Regions from separate parts of the Mycobacterium sp. G7A2 genome, predicted to be linked through region 1. Evidence: riboswitches for the same ligand, from Rfam matches in the RefSeq annotation. Region 1 holds a riboswitch; the other holds the start of a gene.
What was found. A riboswitch is a leader RNA that binds a small molecule or an ion and turns the genes downstream of it on or off. The one in region 1 is predicted to bind thiamine pyrophosphate.

Region 1 (11,706 bases):
GCCGAGAATCTGGTCATGGCAACCGATCTCGATGATCCCGCGCCGCCGCCAGCCGACCTCGTGGTGTCGTCGCGCCCTGACGACCGGTGGCGGCAGCTGTATCAACGCGACGTGCCCGTCGAGGTCCTGACCGCTGTCGTCGACGGTGAGGTCGCCTTCGCCGCGCTGGACGACGCCGCGGTGGGGCGCGGCGCGGTGACCGAGGCGCCGGACGGGACGCGATGGGCCGGCATCTCCGCGGTACACGTCTCCGAACACGCGCGGCGTCGCGGTCTGGCCCGCGCACTGTGCACCGGCCTGCTCGCGTGGGCCCGCGACCGCGGCGCCACCCGTGGTTACGTGCAGGTCGTCGCCGACAACACCGGCGCGCGAGCGTTGTACGAGTCGATGGGATTTCGCGAGCACCACCGCTCCCGCTATGTGCGTGCCGACGACCTGCTCGCCCACACGTAGGGTTGGCGCATGCGAGTGGCCACCTGGAACGTCAACTCCATCCGCGCTCGCGTCGACCGCGTCACCGACTGGCTGGCCCGCGCCGACGTCGATGTGCTGGCGATGCAGGAGACCAAGTGCTCCGACGACCAGTTCCCCACCATGCCGTTCGCCGCGCTGGGCTACGACGTGGTCCACTGCGGGTTCAATCAGTGGAACGGCGTGGCGATCGCCTCCAGGGTCGGCATCGACGACGTCGAGGTCGGCTTCCCCGGGCAACCGACCTGGAGCGACAAGCCCGAGAACGAGGCCGCCGCCGAGGCGCGGGCACTGGGTGCGACCTGCGCCGGCGTGCGAGTGTGGAGTCTGTACATCCCGAACGGTCGCACTGTCGACTCGCCCCACTATCGGTACAAGCTGGAATGGATTGCCGCCCTTCGTGAGACCGCAGCGTCGTGGTTGAGCGCCGACGCCGGTGCGCAGATCGCGTTGATGGGCGACTGGAACATCGCGCCCACCGACGAAGACGTCTGGGACATGGAGGTGTTTCGGGACAGCACCCACGTCACCGAACCCGAACGCACCGCGTTCACCGCGGTGATCGACGCCGGTTTCACCGACGTGGTGCGCCCGTACACGCCGGGTCCGGACGTGTTCACCTACTGGGACTACACGCAGCTGCGGTTCCCCAAGAACCGTGGTATGCGAATCGATTTCATCCTCGGCTCACCGGCGTTGGCCGACCGGGTCACCCATGGCGAGATCGTCCGCGACGAGCGCAAGACCGGGAAGAACAGGGTCGGGTCACCCAGTGACCATGCGCCGGTGCTGATCGAACTGGCCCCGTAGTCCGAGACTGAGGCTGTTCTCGGCTTGATGAGCCACTTGCGTTTTCCCCGTCGCGATCCCCATCCCGGTTGCGGCCGCCTCACTCGCGTTTCGGCCCCTCCTTGCCGGTGACCCCGATCGCGGCCCATTTCTCCTCATCGCAACGCGGTTCTGCCCCAATCTGCCGTGATTTCAGATGGCCGACGAGTTCTTCGCCGCCACGCCGCGTTCTCGCACCTACTCACGGTTGTCCCCAATAGCAGGCCATTTCAGATGGCGTTATCCCCAATCGCGTTTTCATCCCCAGCGTGGGCGGCGGACGGTCGATCCGCGGGTGCGCGGTCGCTCTGCGTCGATAAAATCGCACACATGTTCGATGGTTCGCTTCCTGGTCCGGCCGCTCTGGCCGAGGTCTCCGATGGCGAGTTGATCGAGGCGATCACCGGCTGGGCGGGCGCCGCGGCCGCAGCCCAGGCCCGACTGTTGGCCGCGGTCGCCGAACGGCGCCGCCGCGCCGAGACCACCGCCGACGCTGATCCGGTACGGGCGCGCTGGGCGTGTGACCCCGTCGACGAGGCCGCCGCCCAGATCGGGTGCGCACTGACCGTCTCCCACGGCCGCGCCGTGGCGCTGATGGACACCGCGGTCACCCTGCGTGACCATCTGCCCCGCCTCAACGCCCGCTTCCTGGCCGGCCAGGTCAGCGAGCGCGTGGTCGCGCGCATCGTGTGGCTGTGCGCCCTGGTCGTCGACGAACAGGTATGGGCCCAACTCGACGAACAGTTCGCCACCGCGGCCAGCACCTGGGGGACGCTGTCCGGCGACAAACTCGACACCGCGATCACCGTGTGGATCCACACCCTCGACCCCGACGCCGTCCGGCGCGCGGCCACCGCCCACCGCGGCCGCGATGTCCGCATCGGCGGCCGCGATCAAGCCGCGGGCACCACCAGCGTGTGGGGCCGGATCAACTCCCTCGACGCCGCGATCGCCGCGGCCCGCCTCAAAGCCATGGTCAACAGCGTGTGCGGCGAGGATCCGCGCACCACCGCCCAAAAACGCGCCGACGCGTTCGGCGCGGTGTTCGCCGGAGCGTTCCATCTGAGCTGCCTGTGCGGTAAACCCGACTGCCCGGTCGCCGCCGTCCCCGACGCCCGCGCCACCAGCGTCGTCGTCCACGTCGTCGCCGACCACAGCTCCCTCACCGCCACCCCCGACCCCGCCCTGCACGGCAACGCCGACACCCCCGACACCGACGCTGCCGCTGAGGCGGACGCAGCACTCGGACCTGAACCCGTCCCCGGACCGGACACTGAACCTGCGCGCGCCCCCGAGCCCGCGCACAGTGCTCAACCGTCCACCGCGAACCTGCAACCCACACCCCCCACCGCGGAGCACACCGCCCCCGAGCCGCAGCCGCAGGCCGCCCCGCAGCCAGCCCCCGCCGCCCCGGCCCGTCCGGCGGTGATCCTGGGGCTGCGCGGCGCAGTGCTACCCCCCGCGGTGCTGGCCGAAGTCCTCACCCGCGGCGCCGCAGTTCGTACAGTGGCCGACCCCCGCGCCCTGCCGGTCACCCCCGGCTACCGGCCCACCACCGCCCACGACCAATTCGTACGCTGCCGCGACCTGACCTGCCGCATACCCGGCTGCGACCGCCCCGCCCTCGACACCGACCTCGACCACAGCAACCCCTGGCCCGCCGGACCCACCCACCCCAGCAACCTCAACGGCAAATGCCGCCTGCACCACCTGCTCAAAACATTCTGGGAAGGCTGGACCGAACAGCAACAACCCGACGGCACCCTGCACCTCAGCACCCCCACCGGACACACCTACACCACACGACCGTTCTCGGCGCTGCTGTTCCCCACCTGGACCACCACCACAGACCCACCCCCACCACGACAACCCACCCGCCCCACACCGCCCCGCCACCACCCGGGACGGACACGGAAGATGCCCACCCGCCAACGCACCCGCGCCGACAACCGCGCCGCCTACATCACCGCCGCCCGCCAACACAACGCGCTCCAAGCCGAACTCGACCGCGCCGCCGAACAAGCAGCCGCCGACAAACGCCGCAACATCCGCCGCAGAACGGCCGCCGCCATCGACGCCATGAAGCAATCCCTCAACCCGCCATCCGATTACGGCGACGACCCACCACCGTTCTAGGAGAAACGTGAAAATCCTTGTAGCCACTGGACATACGCAGGGTACGAATCCCGGCGACTACCACTACTGCGTCGAGCGTGAGTTGGTGTGGATCCAGGAGCCCTGCGACCGGGACCGGCTGGACCCCGGTGGCCCCTGCGGGTGTGGACGCGGGTTCGCCGGTGCCGCTTCCCATCGGGCGACGACCACCGCGATGGTCGTGGAAACCGAAATGACCCGCGAAGACGTGGTATTGGCCTTCGACACCAGCCTCGGCGACGGCGGATGGCCTCGGTCATGGGCCGAGGACGTCGCGGACGACAACCTGGAGATCGCCGCCCAGTTACCCGTCGGGGCGATCATCACCCGCCGACTCGACGACTTCTTCCTGCGCGGCGCGTTGTTCTAGTCGGCCGTGACATCTTCGGCGTACCGGCCCGGGTTGAACAGCGACGCGACCATGCCGATCACCATCATCACCGCAGCGGCGATGAACACCACAGTCAAGCCGGCATGGAAGGGTTCGATGATCAAGTGAGGGAAGAACGTCTGTCCGGTCAGTTCTTCGGCATTGACACCGGGTTGCTGCAACGCGTGATAGGGCTCGAGCACCTCGGCGATCGGGTTGTAACCCAGGAACGCCGCGAAGAGGCTCCCCACCGGGGGCAGGTCGGCGACCTGTTGCGCCACCGACGCCGACACCCCCTGCTCCTGCAGGCCGCTGCTGAGTGCACCGGGCAGCGTGTTGGCCAGTCCGACGATCATCAGCGAGAAGAAGATCCCGATCGACAGGGACGATCCCGCGTTGAAGAAGGTCGCGCGCACCCCGGACGCCGCTCCGCGCTCGGCGGCCGGCACGCTGGACATGATGGCCGCCGTGTTGGGTGCAGTGAAGATGCCACCACCCACCCCGTTGAGGAAGATGAGCAGCGCGAACACCCGGTAATCGAAGTCGACCGGGATCATCACCAACGCGATGAACGACACCGCCATCAGGGCCATGCCACCCACCGTCAGCGGTCGGGCGCCGTAACGGTCCGACAATGCCCCGGCGATCGGCCCCGCCAGCAGGAAACCGACCGTGATCGGCAACATGTAGATCGCGGCCCACAGCGGTGTGGACTCGAAGTCGTAGCCGCGCAACGGCAGCCAGATTCCCTGCAGCCAGATGATCAACATGAACTGCAGACCGCCGCGGCCGACCGACGACATCAGACCAGCGAGATTCCCCATGCCGAACGCGGTCGACCGGAACAGCCGGATGTTCACCATCGGCTGCGCCACCTTGAGCTCCACCACGCAGAACGCGACGAGCAGTACCAGGCCGGCCACGATCGATCCGAGCACCGCCGGATTGGTCCAGCCCGTGGTCGACTGCCCGTAGGGCTGGATGCCGTAGGTGATGCCGATCAACAGCACGGTCAACCCGACGCCGAACGTGAGTGTGCCCGCCCAGTCCAGCCGTCCCGGTGTCCGCTGCCCTATCTCGCGCAGCGATCGCATGCTCCAGATCGTGCCTGCCAATCCGATCGGGACACCGACCCAGAAGATCGCCTGCCAGTGCCATTCAGCCAGTGCGCCCCCGATCAGCAAGCCGAGGAACGACCCGGCGACGGCGGTCACCATGTTGACCCCGAGCGCCATCCCGCGCTGGTTCGCCGGGAACGCGTCGGTGAGAATCGCCGACGAGGAGGCCATCAGCATGGCGCCACCGACACCCTGGACGACGCGCCAGACGATCAGCCAGACAGCACCGGCGCCCAGGTGGAACGGGTCGAACGACAGCGCGATCGCCGCGACCGTGAAGACGGCGAATCCGATGTTGTAGATGCGCACCCGCCCGAACATGTCGCCCAGCCGGCCGAACGGCACCACCAGCACGGCGGTGGCGACCAGGTAGCCCATCAGCATCCACAGCAGATAGCTGATGTTGCCCGGGGACAACGGATTGAGGTCGATACCGCGGAAGATCGCCGGAAGTGAGATCAACACGATCGACGCGTTCACCGCCGCCAACAGCGTGCCGAGCGTGGTGTTGGACAAGGCCACCCACTTGTAGCGGGGGTGGTCCAGATCGAAGCGGCTACCCGCCCGTGTCGTCTTGTCCGCCGGTTCGATCTCAGTCGACATCAGTCACCTCGCCCATAGAAAACATATATTAGCTATGCAAATCATCTGGGCGCAATTCGTGCCCGCTGCCCGGTTCCCCCGCCGTGCGGTCGTGCGCTAGCGTGGAACTCGCCAATCGCAAACGCGGGAGCGTGCACCGAGTGCGCTGAGAGGACGGGTGGGCCCGTCGACCGTACGAACCTGACCGGGTAATGCCGGCGTAGGGAGAATCATGACCGACTTTGTCGACTCCGCAGTCCGTCCGACCGTCACCACCGGCCCGATTCAGGGCAGTTCCAAGGTCTACCGGGACGTCGCCGGCGCCCGGGTCCCGTTTCGCCGGGTCCACCTGACCAACTCCGAGCATCTCGACCTCTACGACACCTCCGGGCCGTACACCGACGCCGACGCCGTCATCGATCTGGACGCCGGTCTGACCCGTCGGCCGGTGACGCGCGACCGCGGCACCCAGCTGCAGCGTGCCCGGGCCGGCGAGATCACCGCCGAGATGGCCTTCATTGCCGAGCGCGAAGGGGTGTCCGCCGAACTGGTTCGCGACGAGGTGGCCCGCGGGCGCGCGGTGATCCCGGCCAACCACAACCACCCCGAGGCGGAGCCGATGATCATCGGCAAGGCGTTCTCGGTGAAAGTCAATGCCAATATCGGCAATTCGGCGGTGACGTCGTCGATCGCCGAAGAAGTCGAGAAGATGGTGTGGGCCACCCGCTGGGGTGCCGACACGATCATGGACCTGTCCACCGGCCGCGACATCCACCTGACCCGCGAGTGGATTCTGCGCAACTCGCCGGTTCCCGTCGGCACGGTGCCGATCTACCAGGCTCTCGAGAAGACCAACGGCGATCCGGTCGAGATGACCTGGGAACTGTACCGCGACACGGTGATCGAACAGTGCGAGCAGGGCGTCGACTACATGACCGTGCACGCCGGCGTCCTACTGCGCCACATCCCGCTGACCGTGGACCGCGTCACCGGTATCGTCTCCCGCGGCGGGTCGATCATGGCCGCCTGGTGCCTGGCACATCACCAGGAGTCGTTCCTCTACACGCATTTCGAGGAACTCTGCGAGATCCTGGCCCGCTACGACGTGACCTTCTCCCTCGGTGACGGCCTGCGTCCCGGCTCGATCGCCGACGCCAACGACGCCGCGCAGTTCGCCGAGCTGGAAACCCTGGGCGAGTTGACCAAGATCGCCAAATCCCATGGCGTGCAGGTGATGATCGAGGGACCCGGCCACGTCCCGATGCACAAGATCGCCGAGAACGTCCGGCTCGAGGAGGAGCTGTGCGAGGAGGCGCCGTTCTACACCCTCGGGCCGCTGACCACCGACATCGCACCGGCCTACGATCACATCACCTCGGCCATCGGGGCCGCGATGATCGCCCAGGCCGGTACCGCGATGCTGTGCTACGTCACACCCAAGGAACACCTCGGCCTGCCCAACCGCAAGGACGTCAAAGACGGGGTGATCGCCTACAAGATCGCCGCCCATGCGGCCGATCTCGCGAAGGGGCACCCGCGGGCGCAGGAACGGGACGACGCGCTGTCCACCGCACGGTTCGAGTTCCGCTGGGAGGATCAGTTCAACCTCTCGCTGGACCCCGACACGGCACGCGAGTTCCACGACGAGACCCTGCCGGCGACGCCCGCGAAGACCGCGCACTTCTGCTCGATGTGCGGACCGAAGTTCTGCTCGATGCGGATCAGCCACGACGTGCGCGAGGCCTACGAGAAGGGGATGGCCGAGAAGTCCCGGGAGTTCGCCGAGCACGGCAACCGCGTGTATCTACCGGTGACGCCGGCATGACGTACCTGCCGCTCACCCCGCCGGGGCAGACCCCGCGCCGTGTGATGACGATCGCGGGCTCGGACTCCGGTGGCGGCGCCGGCATCCAGGCCGACATGCGCACCTTCGCCATGCTGGGCATGCACGGTCTCGTCGCGGTCACCGCGGTGACAGTTCAGAACTCACTGGGCGTCAAGGGCTTTCACGAGGTGCCGCTCGATGTCATCGCCGGCCAGATCGAGGTCGTGGCCGGCGACATCGGCGTGCAGGCCGCCAAGACCGGCATGCTGGCCTCCTCGGAGATCATCGACACCGTCGCCACCACCTGGCGCAGCGCCGCACCGGATGTCCCGCTGGTCGTCGACCCGGTGTGCGCGTCGATGCACGGCGACCCGCTGCTGCATCCCAGTGCGCTGAGAGCGCTGAAGGACACGCTGTTCCCGCTCGCGACGGTGGTGACCCCCAACCTCGACGAGGTCCGGCTGCTCACCGGCATCGACGTCGTCGACGCCGCCACCCAGTGCGAGGCGGCCCGTGCGCTGCATGCGCTGGGACCACGGTGGGCGCTGGTCAAGGGCGGGCACCTGCGGTCGTCGGCGCACAGCCCAGACCTGCTGTTCGACGGTACCGACTTCGTCGAGTACGAGGCCGAACGCATCGACACCGGTGACGACCACGGCGCCGGGGACACCCTGGCGGCCGCGATCGCCAGCGCGTTGGCCCACGGCTACGAGGTGCCCGAGGCGGTCGGCTTCGGGAAGCGCTGGGTCACCGAATGCCTCAGGGCGGCATACCCATTGGGGCAAGGCCACGGTCCCGTGTCGGCGTTGTTCCGGCTCGGCTGATGGACGACATCGCCGGGGTGGTGCACCGGCCCGACGGGAAGCCGCAAGGTGTGGTCGCGCTGACCCACGGCGCCGGCGGGAGCCGGGAAGCACCTCTGCTGCAAGCACTCTGCGAAGAATGGGCCCGCCGCGGCTGGGTCGCGGTGCGCTACAACCTGCCGTATCGGCGTCGCCGCCCCAAGGGGCCACCGTCGGGTTCGTCGGCCGCCGATCTCGCCGGCATCGTCGAAGCGGTCGCCGCGGTCCGCACGCTGGCCGACGGCCCGGTGATCGCCGGCGGGCACTCGTACGGTGGCCGGCTCACCTCGATGGCGGCCGCCGGCACTGGGGCAGAGGACGAAGGCCTGTCCCTCGACCTGCTGACGCTGTTCTCCTATCCGCTGCATCCGCCGGGCAAGCCCGAGCGGGCCCGCACCGGGCATCTCCCGGACATCACCGTCCCGACGGTGTTCACCCATGGCACCGCCGACTCGTTCGGCAGCATCGACGAGCTCCGGCCGGCCGCGGCGCTGATCCCGGCGCCCACCACGATCGTGGAGGTGACCGGCGCCCGCCACGACCTGGCCTCCAAGAAGATCGACGTGCCGAAGGCCGCAGTGGACGCGGCGCTCGAACTGCTCGGCTGACCTCGCTGGTACCTGCGGTACCGTCTACGCATGACTTCGGAGCACTTCGACGCGGTCATCGTGGGCGCCGGCTTCGCCGGAATCGGCGCCGCCATCCAGCTCAAACGGATGGGCTACGAGAACTTCGTCATCCTCGACCGCGAGGACGATCTGGGCGGTACGTGGCACGTCAACCACTACCCGGGCCTGGCGGTGGACGTCCCCACCACCACGTACTCCTACTTCTTCGAGCCGAACCCGAACTGGTCCCGGCTGTTCTCCACCGGAGCGGAGATCAAGCAGTACGCCGGTGACGTGGCCGACAAGTACGACGTGCGCCGCCACATGCGGTTCAGCACCGTCGTCGAGAGCGCCCGCTGGGACGAGGAAGCTGCACTGTGGCGGGTGGCGCTGGCCGGCGGCGAGACGGTGTCGGCCCGGTTCCTGTTCACCGCGACGGGCTTCCTGTCCCAGCCGCACATGCCCGACATCCCCGGCATCACCGGCTTCGACGGCCGGGTGATCCACACCACGGCCTGGGATGACGCCTATGACCCCACCGGCCAGCGGGTCGGCATCATCGGGACCGGCGCCACCGCGGTGCAGCTCATCCCCGAACTGGCCAAGAAGGCGGCCGAGCTGACGGTGTACCAGCGCACCCCGATCTGGGTGGTGCCGAAGGTCGACTTCCGGTTCTCCGAACGGGCCAAGCGGCTGTTCGCCCGTTTTCCGCTGACCCAGCGGGCCATCCGCGCCGTCACCGACGCCGTCTACGAGTTCATGGTGTCGGTCGGAGTGGTGCACTACAAGAACACCCGGGGCCGGTTCAACATCGCCGCCGGTGACCTCGCCAAGATGCACCGGTTCGCCACGATCCGCGACAAGGACCTGCGCGCCAAGCTCACCCCGGACTACGACTTCGGCTGCAAGCGTCCGACGTTCTCCAACAGCTATTACCGCACCTTCACCAAGCCGCACGTCCACCTGCAGGACAGCGGCATCGCACGGATCGAGTCCGACGGCGTCGTCGCCGTCGACGGCACCAAGACCGTCATCGACACCCTGGTGCTGGCCACCGGTTTCGATCTGTGGGAAGCCAACTTCCCCGCCATCGAGGTCATCGGCCGGGGCGGCCGCAATCTGGGGAAGTGGTGGCGCGACACCCGGTTCCAGGCCTACCAGGGTGTGACGATGCCGCAGTTCCCCAACTTCATGTCGCTGGCCAGCCCGTACGCCTTCCTCGGGTTGAACTTCTTCAACACGATGGAATACCAGATGCGACACATGGACCGCGTTTTCGGTGAACTGCAACGCCGCGGCGCGACGACGTTCGAGGTCACCGAGGACGCCAACAGCAGGTACCTGGACCGGATGACCGAACTGCTGGGCGACTCGCTGTTCACCACCGGCGACTGCGCTTCGGCACGGTCGTACTATTTCAATCCCAGCGGGGAACCCACCCTGCTGCGCCCGACCTCGACTCGCAAGGCGATCCAGGAAGCCTCCGACTTCCCGCTGAGCGATTACCGGATGAGCTAGGAGACGTCGTGACCGAAGTGGGGACCGAGAGCAAATCGCGCGGGATGACGATCGCCGGCATCGTGCTCGCGCTCACCGGGCTGTCGCATTTCGTCGCACCGCAGCTCTACGAGGGCCTGACCAAGTCGGCGTTTCCGACCGACACCCGCCAGCACGTCTACATCGACGGCGGCATCGAGACCGCTGTGGGACTGGGCCTGGCGGTGCGCAAGACCCGCAAGCTCGCCGTGCTCGGCCTGCTCGCCTACCTGGTCTACATGGGCGTGAACGTCGCCCGTAACCGGTAGTCCCCCAGCAGGACCGCTTCCACCAGTCGATTCACCACCGCGCGCGCCTGCGCGGCGTCGGGGTGGCGCTGCAGCCGGCCGAGGTCGATGACCAACGCCATGGCCGCGTGCACCGCGAACCGCGCCTGCGCCGGCGACCACTGCGGACGCACCGCGACCACCAGCTCGACCCACGACTCGACGACCGAACGCTGCAGGTCGTGCACGATGCGTTGGTCGGCGGCGCTCATGTTGAGCCGTTCGGTGTAGTAGACGTACTCGAGCTCCGGCTGGTCGAACGTGCGCGCCACGTAGCTGTCGATCACGGCGGAGAGCGCCTCGTGCGGGTCGGCGGCGGAGGCGACGACGGTGGCGAGCTCGCCGGAGACCCGATCCGACGCCCGACGGAACACCGCGGCCAGGATGTCGCCTTTGCCGGAGAAGTACTTGTAGATACCGGATGCCGGTATCCCGACCGCCGACGCGATGTCCTCCATCCCCGTGTCGCGGTAGCCGTGGCGGTGGAACAGGGTCAGCGACTCCCGCAGCAGCGCTTCGTATGTCGACGGGTCGGGCGCCGGAGCGCGGGACGCAGCAGGAGGTTCGGCCGGTACCGGTTCGTCGGACAGTTCGACGGCAGCCACCGCAGCGGCCAGCTCGATCAGCAGCTCACGGGCCGAGGCGGCCGGGAGCTTGGCACGGTGGTCGACAATGCTGCCCACCACCGACAGCACCGCCGTCGACAGGGTCAGGTACTGCCGGTGGGTCAACCCGGGCCGCAGCCGGGCCAGCGGCCGGTGGATGCGGTCGTGCACGGTGCCGATCTGGGCGAGCAGCTGGGCCTGGTCGGCGTCGTCGAGATACCGCCCCTCCCAGCGGTACAACCCGCCCGAGGTCCGGTTGGCCAGGGCGACGTCGACCAGCGCGCCGACGAGGGCGTCGAACTGCTGCCGAGCATCCTCGTCGTCAGCGCCGTCGAGATCTGAGGTGCCGTCGAGATCAGCAGTGCCGTCGACGAGCTGACCGCCCAGGCCGAGTACCGCACCGCGGAACAGCTCGTACTTGCCGGCGTAGTGCCGGTACAACGCCGCCGCCGAGATGCCGACGCGCGCGGCGATGGCCTC
Region 2 (11,706 bases), 1.4 Mb from region 1:
ACGACCGCGGTTCCGCCGTCGGCGATTTCGGACAGCAACGCGACGAGCTCGACCCAGGTGCGTCGATCCTGGCCGAAGGTGGGCTCGTCGAGGACGATCAACGCCGGCCGGGTGACCAGGACGGTGGCCACGGACAGGCGGCGCTTCTCGCCGCCCGAGAGGGTGTAGGGATTGCGATGCGCGAGGTGGCTCAGGCGCAGCCGGTCGAGCAGCTCGTCGGCCCGGGCGGCGGCCTCGGTGCTGTTGTGGCGCAGCGCTTTCGGTCCGAGCAGTATCTCGTCGCGCACGCTGCCGGTGAGGAACTGGTGTTCGGGGTCCTGAAAGACGGTGGCGATGCGGGTGAGCAACTCCTTGGAGCGCCAGCCGATGGGTTCCACACGTCTGGGTGAGGGGGCGAACTGCGCCTGCGCGCGGAGCCGGCCGCCCTGCGGCGGCAACAAGCCGCCCAGGGTCAGCGCCAGCGTCGATTTCCCGCTGCCGTTACGCCCGGTCACGGCCACCACCCGGCCCCTGCGGATCTGGAAGTCCAGGCCCGCGCGAACCGGGGCGGTGGGGTAGCCGACTGAGAGGTCGGTGGCGCTCAGCAGGGGGTCGTCGGCCGCCGGACGGTGCCGGAAGATCCGCGGCGGGGGAGCTCCGGGCACCCAGATCCCGGACTGCAGCAGGTGTTCGCGCTGGCGCGCGATGGTCGGCTCCGGCGGGCCGTCGGCAACCACCTGACCGTTCGGGCCCAGGACGACGACGCGGTCGACGACGGGCAGCCAGGTCTGGGTGCGGTGTTCCACCACGACCACGGTGGCGCCGCTGGCGTCGGCGGCCGCGGTCACCGCATCACGGACCTCGAGGACCCCTTCGGAGTCCAGATTCGCGGTGGGCTCGTCGAGCAGGATCAGGCCCGGATTCATCGCCAGCACCCCGGCGAGTGCCAGGCGCTGCTTCTGACCGCCCGACAGAGTGGAGGTGTCTTGCGATACAGGAAGATTCAGACCCACGGAGCGAAGGGCGGTGTCGACGCGCGGCCAGATCGCTGCGCGTGGCACCCCGAAGTTCTCCATACCGAAGGCCACGTCGTCGCCTACCCGCGACAGGATCACCTGCGAATCCGGGTCCTGCAGCACCATTCCGATGAGCCCGCGTCGATCGGCGGGACGAGATCCGTCGACGAGGAGACGACCCGTCTCGTGTCCCTCGTCGGCGCCACCCAGCAGCCCGGCAAGGCCCAGCAGCAGAGTGGACTTTCCGGAGCCGGACGGCCCCAACACCAGGACCCGTTGGCCGGCCTCGATGTCGAGGTCGAGTTCGCTGACCGCCCAAGTGTTCTGCCCGGCGTGCTGCCAACCCCAGTGCTGCGCCGTCACGCGGGCGCCGACGCGGGTGGACGCCGCGGAGGGCATCAGGTGGCGGAACGCGCGAACGCCCGCCCGGACTCGAAGCGGCTCAGGGCGCCGGTCCTGGCCAGGCCTCTGACGACGAACCAGGACAGGACCCCGGCGATGACGGCGCCGGAGACCACCGCTGATGCCGTGTAGATGACCGCGAACGCGGTGGCGGCCCCCGGGTACCAGAGGATCAGGTCGTTGACGGCCAACGCGACCCCGGCCAGCGCGCCGGCGAGGATCGCGACGGGCAGGTTCCACCGCCGGTACAGAAACACGGCGAACACGAGTTCGGCGCCGAGGCCCTGCACGAGCCCCGATTCGATGGTCAGCACGCCCCACTGGTTGCCGACCAACGCCGACACGGTGGCCGCGACGACTTCGCCGTACAGTGCTGCGCCTGGCTTGCGGATGACCAGTGCCGTGAGCACACCGGCGAACAGCCACCCGCCACCGGCGAGCGCTTGCAGGCCGGGCAGCAGTGCGTTCAGCGGCGCGGTGATCGGGCTGTGCGCGACGTTCCAGATGACGAACACCAATCCGGCCGCGACGGCGAGCACGCTGGCCACCACGATGTCGACCACGCGCCAGCGCAACGACCCGGTGCCGTGAAACGACCCGGTGCCATGAAAAGACCCGGTGCCATGAAAGGACCCGGTGCCGTGAAAAGACCCGGTGCCGTCAGGGTGGGGCTGATCCATCACATCTCCCTACGCCGGCATTACCCGGTCAGGTTCGTACGGTCGACGGCCGTCAGCCGTCCTCTCAGCGCACTCGGTGTGCACTCCCGTGTGGAACCTCCCAAGCTACTGCAGAGCGCGAAGATGGCGCCACGCCGGGCATCGGTCACCGCCGGTGAAAGCTCCAGGACCACCCGGCGACGGTCTCGACCGCGGTGACGTCGGCGGCCGCCTGGGGCGCGAACTCGCTGATGAACTGCTCCTCCTGAGCCGCCCAGCGGTCCCAGTGCGGGCGGTAGGTGTCGCCGTCGCGGTGCAGGGCGCGACGGCGGCGCACCTCGTCGGGGGCGGTCACCCAGATGCCGAGATCGGCCAGCTCGCGATGCGCGGCGGACAGCGCGCCGACCCCCTCCACGATGAGTCGGGTGCCGGGCTCGACCGTGTGCCAGGGTCCGGGGGCGCCGGTGGCCCAGTCCCACTGGCGCCATCGTCCCGGGTGACCGTGTGCGCGGGGTGCGAGTAGTCGGGTGCCGACGTGCTCGACCGCCCACGCCAGCCCGTCCCAGCCCGGGTAGATGTCGTCGAGGCGGACGACCGAACTGGCCGACCACCGCCGCTGCAGGTGGTCGGCCAGCGTCGACTTTCCCGCGCCCGACCGTCCGTCGATCAGCACGGTCGTCGCGTCGGCGGCGACGAGGCTGACGACCAGATCGTCGGGGGTCACGTCCGCGAACCCTAGGACACCAGGGCGGACTCGGGGGCCTTGTCGAAGGCGTCGTCGATGAGCACGACCGCGCGATCCGCGCGTTCGATGAGCGAGCAGGCGATGGAGGCCCGGTAGCCGGAACCGCAGTGCACCCAGACTTCACCGGCCGGCACCTCGTCGCGGCGGGCGAGCAGCTCGTGCAGCGGGATGTTGAGCGCGCCGCGGATGTGGCCGCCGTCGAATTCAGTCGTCTGGCGCACGTCGAGAACGGTCACCTCGTCGCGGTCCAGCGCGCCCGCGAGGTCGTCGAACGCGGCCACTCGATAGCTCTGCAGTGCTTCACCGCCGGCCAGCGCGGAGATGTCACCGGCGGCGGAACCGGTGACGTTGTCGACTCCGATGCGGGCCAGTTCCCTTCTCGCCGAGAGAATCTGGTCGCGATCCTCACCGACCAGGGTCATCGGGGCACCCCAGCGGTACAGCCAGCCGAGATACGTCGCGAACTGTGTGGACAACTCGAAGCCGAAGGTTCCGGCGAGATGGCCGGCCGCGAAGGCGGTGCGGCTGCGCAGGTCGACCACCCATTCGCCGGAATCGATGCGGCGGCGCAGCTCTGCCGGGTCCACCGGTTCGGGCAGGGACAGGTCGACGGGAGCAGGACCTTCGGTGTTGATGACGCCCATGTGCGCGTAGTAGGCCGGATACGCGCCCAGACCGGCCAGCAGTTGGTCGACATAGGTCTGCTCGTCGTTGGTCAGGGCCGGATTGTTCTGCCGCTCGTCGCCGATGGTCGAGCTGTCGCCGCTGGCCGGCGTCGCCGAACAGAAGCTGCCGAAACCGTGGGTCGGATAGACCTCGACGTCGTCGCCGAGTTCGTGGGCCAGCCGGCGCACCGAGTGGTACTGCGCGTGAGTGAGCTCGACGGTGTCGTCGTCGTCGACCAGATCGGTTCGCCCGGTCGTGCCGTGCAGCATCGAGCCGCCGGTGAACACCCCGACGGCCGAACCCGACACGTCGCGGAGGACATAGCTCACGTGCGTGTGCGTGTGGCCCGGGGTGTGCAGCACCGCAAAGCTCATCGGGCCGACGTCGACGACGTCTCCGTCGCTCACCGCCCGGCGGGTGAACCCCACGTCATCGCCGTCCGCGACGACGTATTCGGCGCCGAGGGTGCGGGCGAGTTCCAGGCCGCCGGTCACGTAGTCGTTGTGGATGTGGGTCTCCAGAACGTGGGTGATCGAGACGCCCTTCTCGTCGGCGAGGTCGAGGACGCGGTCGATGTCGCGTTGCGGATCGATCACCGCGGCGCGCCCTTCGGCGCTGACCAGATAGCTGCGGTCGCCCAGGCCGGATGTCTCGATGATGGTCACGTCCATGGTGTTCCTCCCGTGTGATGGTTGGTGTCGGATCGGTGCAATTGGGGTCAGTGCGGTCGGGGGTCAGTGCAGCCAGATCGTGTCGACGACGACGAAGGTCGCGACGGCGAAGACCAGGTAGGCGAACCAGCGTTGCAACCGTTCGGTCTGCAGGCGGGTGGCCAGCGACCCGGCGATCAGCGAGCAGACCGTGGCGGCGCCGGCGAACGACGCGGTGACGGCCCAGTCGATCTGCAGGCCCTGCAGGTGGGACAGGAACCCGGCTGCGGAGTTGACGACGATGATCAGCAGTGAGGTGCCCACGGCGATCGTCATGTCCACCCCGAGCGCGATGACCAGTGCGGGGATGATCAGGAACCCCCCGCCGACCCCGAACAGTCCGGTGAGCACACCGACCAGTGCGCCGGCCGGGATGGATCGCGGAGCGCATCGGCGCCAGTCGATGCCGTCCTGGCCGACGTCACAGGCGGTGCCGGTGCTCGCGGTGTCCTTGAGCATCCGCGCCCCGGCCAGCACCATGACCGCGGCGAAGCCGATCAGCAGCGCACTCTGGGGCAGGCGTGTGCTGATCGCGGTCCCGGCGAACGTCGCCGGAATGCCTGCGGCGGCGAACACCGCAGCCAGGCGCCACTGCACCTGTCCGGCGCGGATGCGCGGCACGGCCCCCACCGCCGAGGCCACCCCCACGACCAGCAGCGAGATCGGGATCGCCTGGCGCATGTCCAGGCCGACCGCGTAGACCAGGGCGGGGACCGCCAGGATCGACCCACCGCCGCCGAGTAGGCCCAGCAGCACCCCGATCAGCGCCCCGAAGCCGAGGGCGACGGCGAGCGTCATACCGGTGTGCCTCCTTGTTTGTCGACGGCCGCGGTGCGGATGCCTGCCCGCCTCAAATACACCCCATGGGGTATTTCTAAACATACGGGGGACCGTTGGCGGCATCACCACCGCCGTCGGGCAGGAGTCATCGGCCACGCCCGAACACACCTGAACGCGGGCATGACGGCGCGCGGGACTGCTCGGAGGAGGGGGCGCTGCACGACGTCAGCGCTGGAGGGAAGCCGGAGGAGGCGGGTGAATCAGGCGCCGGTATAGGTTTCCGGATCCGGACGGAACCGGGTGCCGTTGTCGAGGCCGTTCAACGACCCCATCTGGTCGTCGGTCAGTTCGAACCCGAAGACGTCCAGGTTGGAAGCGATCCGCTCCGGCGAGGAAGACCGGGGGATGACGACGTTGCCGAGTTGCAGGCTCCACCGGATGAGCACCTGCGCCGGGGTCTTGTCCTGGGCCTCGGCGATCGCTGTGACGGCAGGGTTGGACAGCAGATTGCCCACACCCAGCGGGCCGTAGGCCTCGGTGGTGATGCCGTTCTCGGCGTTGACGGCCCGCAGTTCGGCCTGGTTCAGCAGCGGGTGGAGCTCGATCTGGTTGACCGCCGGGGTGAAGAACGACAGCGCGATGAGATCCTCGAGGTGCTGGGCGTGGGAGTTGCACACGCCGATCGAACGGGAATGACCGTCCTCCTTGGCGCGCATCAGTCCGCCCCAGCTGTCGATGTATTTGCCGTGCTCACCGCCCGGCCAGTGGATCAGGTACAGGTCGACGTAGTCGAGGCCGAGACGTTCCAGGCTGCGCCGGAGCGCGTCCTGCGAGGACTGGAAACCCTGATCCTCGGTGGCCAGCTTGGTGGTGATGAACAACTCGTCGCGGGCGATGCCCGATGCCGCGACCGCGCGACCCACGGCCGCCTCGTTGCCGTAGGCGGCGGCGGTGTCGATCATCCGGTAGCCGGCCTCCAGCGCGGCCGACACCGCCTGCTCGGTCTCCGCCTCGGACAGTTCACCCACTCCGAGGCCGATGACCGGCATCGTGTTGTCGTCGTTGAGTGTGACGGTGGGGATTGCTGCCGCCGAGGTCATGTCACCTGCCCTGCTGAAGTGGATGCTCGTAGGTGGCCCCGGCGTTCACCCGCAGTGGGTCCGGAGTCACGATTTCGCCGTTGACTATATTGCCGCCACCGATGGTCACCTAATCTGCTTCGGGATCGGACCCAACTGCTGTCGGCGCCACCAGGGCGCGACCTGCCCGGGTCCGGGTGAGACAGATGGAGCACACATGACGCAGACGAGTATCGCGCCGACGCAGCGCCCGAAGATCCGCACCGTCGACGTCGTCGCCAACAAGGTTGCGGGCGTGACCCTGCGCGCGCTGCCGCACATACCCGACCGGATCAAGCGGTTGCTGATGGGTGGGCGGTCGATCACCCTCGACGGCAACACCCTCGACGTCACCCTGCAGCTGATGCTCGCCGGCCAGCGGGCGCTGGGACTCGACGGGCTGGTCGGCGACGACGATCACGTCACCGCGCGGGCCCAGCTCGAGCTGCTGGCCGCCAGTTTCGCCGAGCGCATCCCGGTCACATCGGTGACCGACATCGAGGTGGACGGTGCCGCCGGACCGGTCCGGGCCCGGCACTATCGCCCCGCCGAATCCGGCGCCCCGCTGCTGGTGTTCTTCCACGGCGGCGGACACGTGATGGGCAGTCTCGACACCCACGACGACCTGTGCCGTGAGATCTGTCGCGCCGGTGGTCTGCACGTGGTCTCCGTCGACTACCGCCTGGCGCCCGAGCATCCGGCCCCGGCCGGAGCCGAGGACGCCTACGCCGCGTACCTGTGGGCGCGCGAGCACGCCGCCGAGCTGGGCGCCGATCCGCACCGGGTCGCCGTCGGAGGCGACAGTGCCGGGGCGAACCTGGCGGCGTTGGCGTCGCTGCGGGCGCGCGACGAGGGGGTGTCGCCCCCGAGTCTGCAGGTGCTGTTGTATCCGGTGACCGACTACGAAAGCCAGACCAGGTCCAAGACCCTGTTCGCCCGCGGGTTCTTCCTCACCCGCCGCGACATCGCCTGGTTCAAGGAGCGGTTCCTCGGCGGCTCCCGGTTCGACGCCACCGCCCCGGAGGTGTCCCCGCTGCTCGTCGACGATCTCTCGGGCCTGGCCCCGGCGCTGGTGGTCACCGCCGGCTTCGACCCGCTGCGTGACGAGGGCAGGCAGTACGCCGACGCGATGCGCGCGGCGGGCACCGCGGTGGACTACCGCGAGTACGGGCCGGTCGTGCACGGCTTCGCCAACTTCTTCACCCTCGGTGGGGCGAGTGCGACCGCCACCTCGGAGGTCATCTCGGCCATCCGCGCGCATTTGACCCGCGCCGGCTAAACCCGCGTTTGCGCGCCGGTACGCTGTGTCCGTGGCCTCCAAACCCAAGAAGAACGCGCGGTACGACCTGAAGGCAGCGGACCGGAAGCGCAACCTGTTCGTGCAGATCGGGCTGACCTCGGTCGTGGTGCTGTTCGCCGCCGCGCTCATCCTCTACATCCTGATGTCGGCGGACGACAAGCCCACCGCGGGCGAGACCAAGTCGGTGCGCGTGGCGTCCAACAGCGTGATCACCAAGGAGGGCACCGACGAGCCCAAGGCCGTCATCTCGCTGTACGAGGACGCGTTGTGCCCGCACTGCGCGGCGCTGGAGCAGCAGTTCGGTCCGACCCTGGCCAACATCGCCGACTCGGGCGCGGCGGCCGTCGACTACTACATGGTCGGCATCCTGGACCGCCCGCAGAACAATAACTATCCGTCGCGGGCCGGTGGGGCCGCCTACTGCGTGGCCGACGAATCGGTCGACGCCTTCAAGCGCTTCCACTCCGCGCTGTTCGCGCAGCAACCCAGCGAGATGGGAACTTCCTACCCGGACAACGCGCAATTGGTCGAACTGGCCCGCCAGGCCGGCGCCTCGGGCAACGTCCCCGAATGCATCAACAAGGGCACCTACGTCGACATGGTCGCCGGCATGGCGGGCGCCACCGGCATCAAGGCCACCCCGACGCTGCGCATCAACGGCGAGGAATACCAGTACAGCACCCCCGAGGCGCTGGTCGCCAAGATCGAAGAGATCGTCGGTGACGTGCCCGGCCTCCAGGCGGCGCCGCCCGCGCAGGCGCCCACCCCGGCGTCATGACCGTCACCGCGGACCCGGTGGGCCAGGACGCCCCGTCCAGCGGCCAGGCGGGCGGGGTCGCGGTTCCGCGCAGTAGCGCGCTGTGGGTGCTGATCGCCGGATTCGTCGGGCTGGCAGCGGCGCTGACGCTGACGATCGAGAAGATCGAACTGCTCATCAACCCCGACTATGTGCCGACCTGCAGCATCAACCCGGTGCTGTCCTGCGGATCGGTGATGACCACCCCGCAGGCATCGCTGTTCGGCTTCCCCAATCCGCTCATCGGGATCGTGTCCTTCGCCGTGGTCCTCGTCACCGGCGTCCTGGCCGTCGCGCGGGTGCGGTTGCCCCGCTGGTACTGGGCGGGCCTGACCGTCGGCACCCTGGCGGGCACCGTCTTCGTGCACTGGCTGATCTTCCAGAGCCTCTACCGCATCGGCGCGCTGTGCCCGTACTGCATGGTGGTGTGGGCGGTGACCATCCCGCTACTCGTGGTGACCGCCGGCATCGCCTTGGCCCCCCAGCGCAGCGGTTCACGCCTGGTCAGAACGCTGTACAGCTGGCGGTGGTCGGTCGTGACGCTGTGGTTCGCCGCGGTCGTGCTGCTGATCCTCGTCCGGTTCTGGAATTACTGGTCGACCCTTCTCTGACCTGCACGTGGCCGATGCGGTTAGGGTGAACCGTGGCCGGTCAGAACTCTTCGATCTCCAAAGTCCTGGTAGCCAACCGCGGTGAGATCGCGATCCGTGCTTTTCGCGCGGCCTACGAGATGGGCATCGACACCGTCGCGGTGTACCCGTACGAGGACCGCAACTCGCTGCACCGGTTGAAAGCCGACGAGTCATATCAGATCGGCGAGACGGGTCACCCCGTCCGGGCCTATCTGTCGGTCTCGGAGATCATGCGGGTGGCTCTGGAAGCCGGGTGCGACGCGGTCTACCCCGGTTACGGATTCCTCTCGGAGAACCCGGAACTCGCCGCGGCCTGCGCGCAGGCCGGTATCACGTTCGTCGGCCCCAGCGCCGCGGTGCTCGAGCTGACCGGCAACAAGGCCCGCGCCATCGCGGCCGCCCGGGATGCCGGGTTGCCCGTGCTGGCCTCGTCGGAGCCGTCGGCCTCGGTGGACGACCTGGTGGCAGCCGCCGAAGGGATGGAGTTCCCGCTGTTCGTCAAGGCGGTGTCGGGCGGCGGCGGGCGCGGCATGCGCCGGGTGGCCGATCGCGCCGCGCTGCCCGAAGCGGTGGAGGCCGCCAGCCGGGAAGCCGAATCGGCGTTCGGCGACCCGATGGTCTATCTCGAGCAGGCGGTGCTGAACCCCCGTCACATCGAGGTGCAGATCCTGGCCGACGCCGACGGCAACGTGATGCATCTGTTCGAGCGGGACTGCAGCGTGCAACGCCGCCATCAGAAGGTGATCGAGCTGGCCCCGGCGCCGAACCTGTCCGAGGAACTGCGCACCAGGATCTGCCAGGACGCGGTGGCGTTCGCCCGCCAGATCGACTACACCTGCGCGGGCACGGTCGAGTTCCTGCTCGACGAGCGCGGGCATCACGTGTTCATCGAGTGCAATCCGCGGATCCAGGTGGAGCACACCGTCACCGAGGAGATCACCGACGTCGACCTGGTCTCCAGCCAGCTGCGTCTGGCATCGGGGGAGACGCTGGCGGATCTGGGCCTGTCCCAGGAGGGGATGCGGATCCGCGGGGCGGCCATGCAGTGCCGCATCACCACCGAGGACCCGACGAACGGGTTCCGTCCCGACACCGGCCGGATCACCGCCTACCGGTCGCCGGGAGGCGCCGGTATCCGCCTGGACGGCGGGGCGGTGCTGGGCGGGGAGATCGGCGCCCACTTCGACTCGATGCTGGTCAAACTCACCTGCCGGGGCCGCGACTTCGGCACTGCGGTCGCGCGTGCGCACCGCGCGCTGGCCGAGTTCCGCATCCGCGGGGTCTCGACGAACATCCCGTTCCTGCAGGCCGTCATCGACGACCCCGACTTCCGGGCCGGACGGGTGACCACGTCGTTCATCGACGAACGGCCCTACCTGCTGACGGCGCGCTCCCCGGCAGACCGCGGCACCAAGATCCTGAACTACCTGGCCGATGTGACCGTCAACCAGCCGCACGGGCCGCGGCCGTCGACGGTCTATCCGCACGACAAGCTGCCCCAGATCGATCTGGACGCGATGCCGCCGCGGGGCAGCAAGCATCTGCTGACCGAGGTGGGTCCTGAGGCGTTCGCGCGCTGGATGCGGGAATCCAAGGCGATCGGGGTGACCGACACGACGTTCCGAGATGCGCACCAGTCGCTGCTGGCCACCCGGGTGCGTACGTCGGGACTGCTGATGGTCGCGCCCTACATCGCGCGGATGACGCCGCAGCTGCTGTCGATCGAGTGCTGGGGCGGGGCGACCTACGACGTCGCGCTGCGGTTCCTCAAGGAAGACCCGTGGGAGCGCTTGGCGGCGCTGCGCGAGGCCGTGCCCAACATCTGTCTGCAGATGCTGCTGCGGGGACGCAACACCGTCGGTTACACGCCGTATCCGGAGTCGGTGACCCACGCCTTCGTGCAGGAGGCCACGGCGACGGGCATCGACATCTACCGGATCTTCGATGCGCTCAACAACGTCGACTCGATGCGGCCGGCGATCGATGCGGTGCGCGAGACCGGCACCGCGGTGGCCGAAGTCGCGATGTCGTACACCGGTGACCTGTCGGACCCGGGGGAGAATCTCTACACGCTGGACTATTACCTCAAGCTCGCCGAGCAGATCGTCGACGCCGGCGCGCATGTGCTGGCGATCAAGGACATGGCGGGTCTGCTGCGCCCGCAGGCCGCCGCCACGCTGGTCGGGGCGCTGCGCAGCAGGTTCGACCTGCCGGTGCACGTGCACACCCACGACACCCCGGGCGGGCAGTTGGCCACCTATCTGGCGGCCTGGCAGGCCGGGGCGAACGCCGTCGACGGGGCGTCGGCGTCGCTGGCGGGGACGACGAGCCAGCCGGCGTTGAGTTCCATCGTCGCCGCGTCTGCTCACACCGAATACGACTCGGGGCTGTCGTTGTCGGCGGTCTGTGACCTGGAGCCGTACTGGGAGGCGCTGCGAAAGGTGTACGCGCCGTTCGAGTCCGGGCTGCCCGCCCCGACGGGCCGGGTGTATCACCACGAGATCCCCGGCGGGCAGCTGTCGAATCTGCGTCAGCAAGCCATCGCGCTGGGTCTCGGTGACCGCTTCGAGGAGGTCGAGGCGGCCTACGCCGGGGCGGACCGGATCCTGGGCCGGCTGGTCAAGGTGACGCCGTCGTCCAAGGTGGTCGGTGATCTGGCGCTGGCGCTCGTCGGCGCGGGCATCAGCGCCGACGAGTTCGCCGCCGACCCTGCGCGTTTCGACATCCCGGACTCGGTGATCGGCTTCCTGCGCGGGGAGCTGGGTGATCCGCCCGGTGGCTGGCCCGAGCCGTTGCGCAGCAAGGCGCTGGCGGGCCGGGCGCCGGCCAAACCGCAGGAGGAGCTGTCCGCCGAGGACACCGAGGCGCTCAGCCAGTCCGGTCCGGTCCGTCAGGCCACGCTG

Region 2: it holds a riboswitch for thiamine pyrophosphate, as region 1 does, so the genes downstream of both, ACEWX3_RS18840 (ECF transporter S component) here and thiC (phosphomethylpyrimidine synthase ThiC) in region 1, are expected to answer to the same signal.

The regions. Positions count from the first base shown of each region.
Region 1 covers NZ_CP169251.1:5,379,910-5,391,615, forward strand. Annotated here, with positions in the region: gene ACEWX3_RS25615 (GNAT family N-acetyltransferase) at 1-453, shown strand, start outside; gene ACEWX3_RS25620 (exodeoxyribonuclease III) at 463-1,281, shown strand; gene ACEWX3_RS25625 (DUF222 domain-containing protein) at 1,630-3,435, shown strand; gene ACEWX3_RS25630 (hypothetical protein) at 3,443-3,823, shown strand; gene ACEWX3_RS25635 (MFS transporter) at 3,820-5,544, opposite strand; TPP riboswitch at 5,658-5,767, shown strand; gene thiC (phosphomethylpyrimidine synthase ThiC) at 5,756-7,348, shown strand; gene thiD (bifunctional hydroxymethylpyrimidine kinase/phosphomethylpyrimidine kinase) at 7,345-8,172, shown strand; gene ACEWX3_RS25650 (alpha/beta family hydrolase) at 8,172-8,798, shown strand; gene ACEWX3_RS25655 (NAD(P)/FAD-dependent oxidoreductase) at 8,829-10,316, shown strand; gene ACEWX3_RS25660 (hypothetical protein) at 10,361-10,603, shown strand; gene ACEWX3_RS25665 (TetR/AcrR family transcriptional regulator) at 10,570-11,706, opposite strand, start outside.
Region 2 covers NZ_CP169251.1:3,947,614-3,959,319, reverse strand. Annotated here, with positions in the region: gene ACEWX3_RS18845 (ABC transporter ATP-binding protein) at 1-1,394, opposite strand, end outside; gene ACEWX3_RS18840 (ECF transporter S component) at 1,394-2,077, opposite strand; TPP riboswitch at 2,066-2,177, opposite strand; gene ACEWX3_RS18835 (AAA family ATPase) at 2,223-2,780, opposite strand; gene ACEWX3_RS18830 (MBL fold metallo-hydrolase) at 2,792-4,138, opposite strand; gene ACEWX3_RS18825 (sulfite exporter TauE/SafE family protein) at 4,202-4,975, opposite strand; gene ACEWX3_RS18820 (aldo/keto reductase) at 5,218-6,057, opposite strand; gene ACEWX3_RS18815 (alpha/beta hydrolase fold domain-containing protein) at 6,254-7,354, shown strand; gene ACEWX3_RS18810 (DsbA family protein) at 7,386-8,153, shown strand; gene ACEWX3_RS18805 (vitamin K epoxide reductase family protein) at 8,150-8,782, shown strand; gene ACEWX3_RS18800 (pyruvate carboxylase) at 8,836-11,706, shown strand, end outside.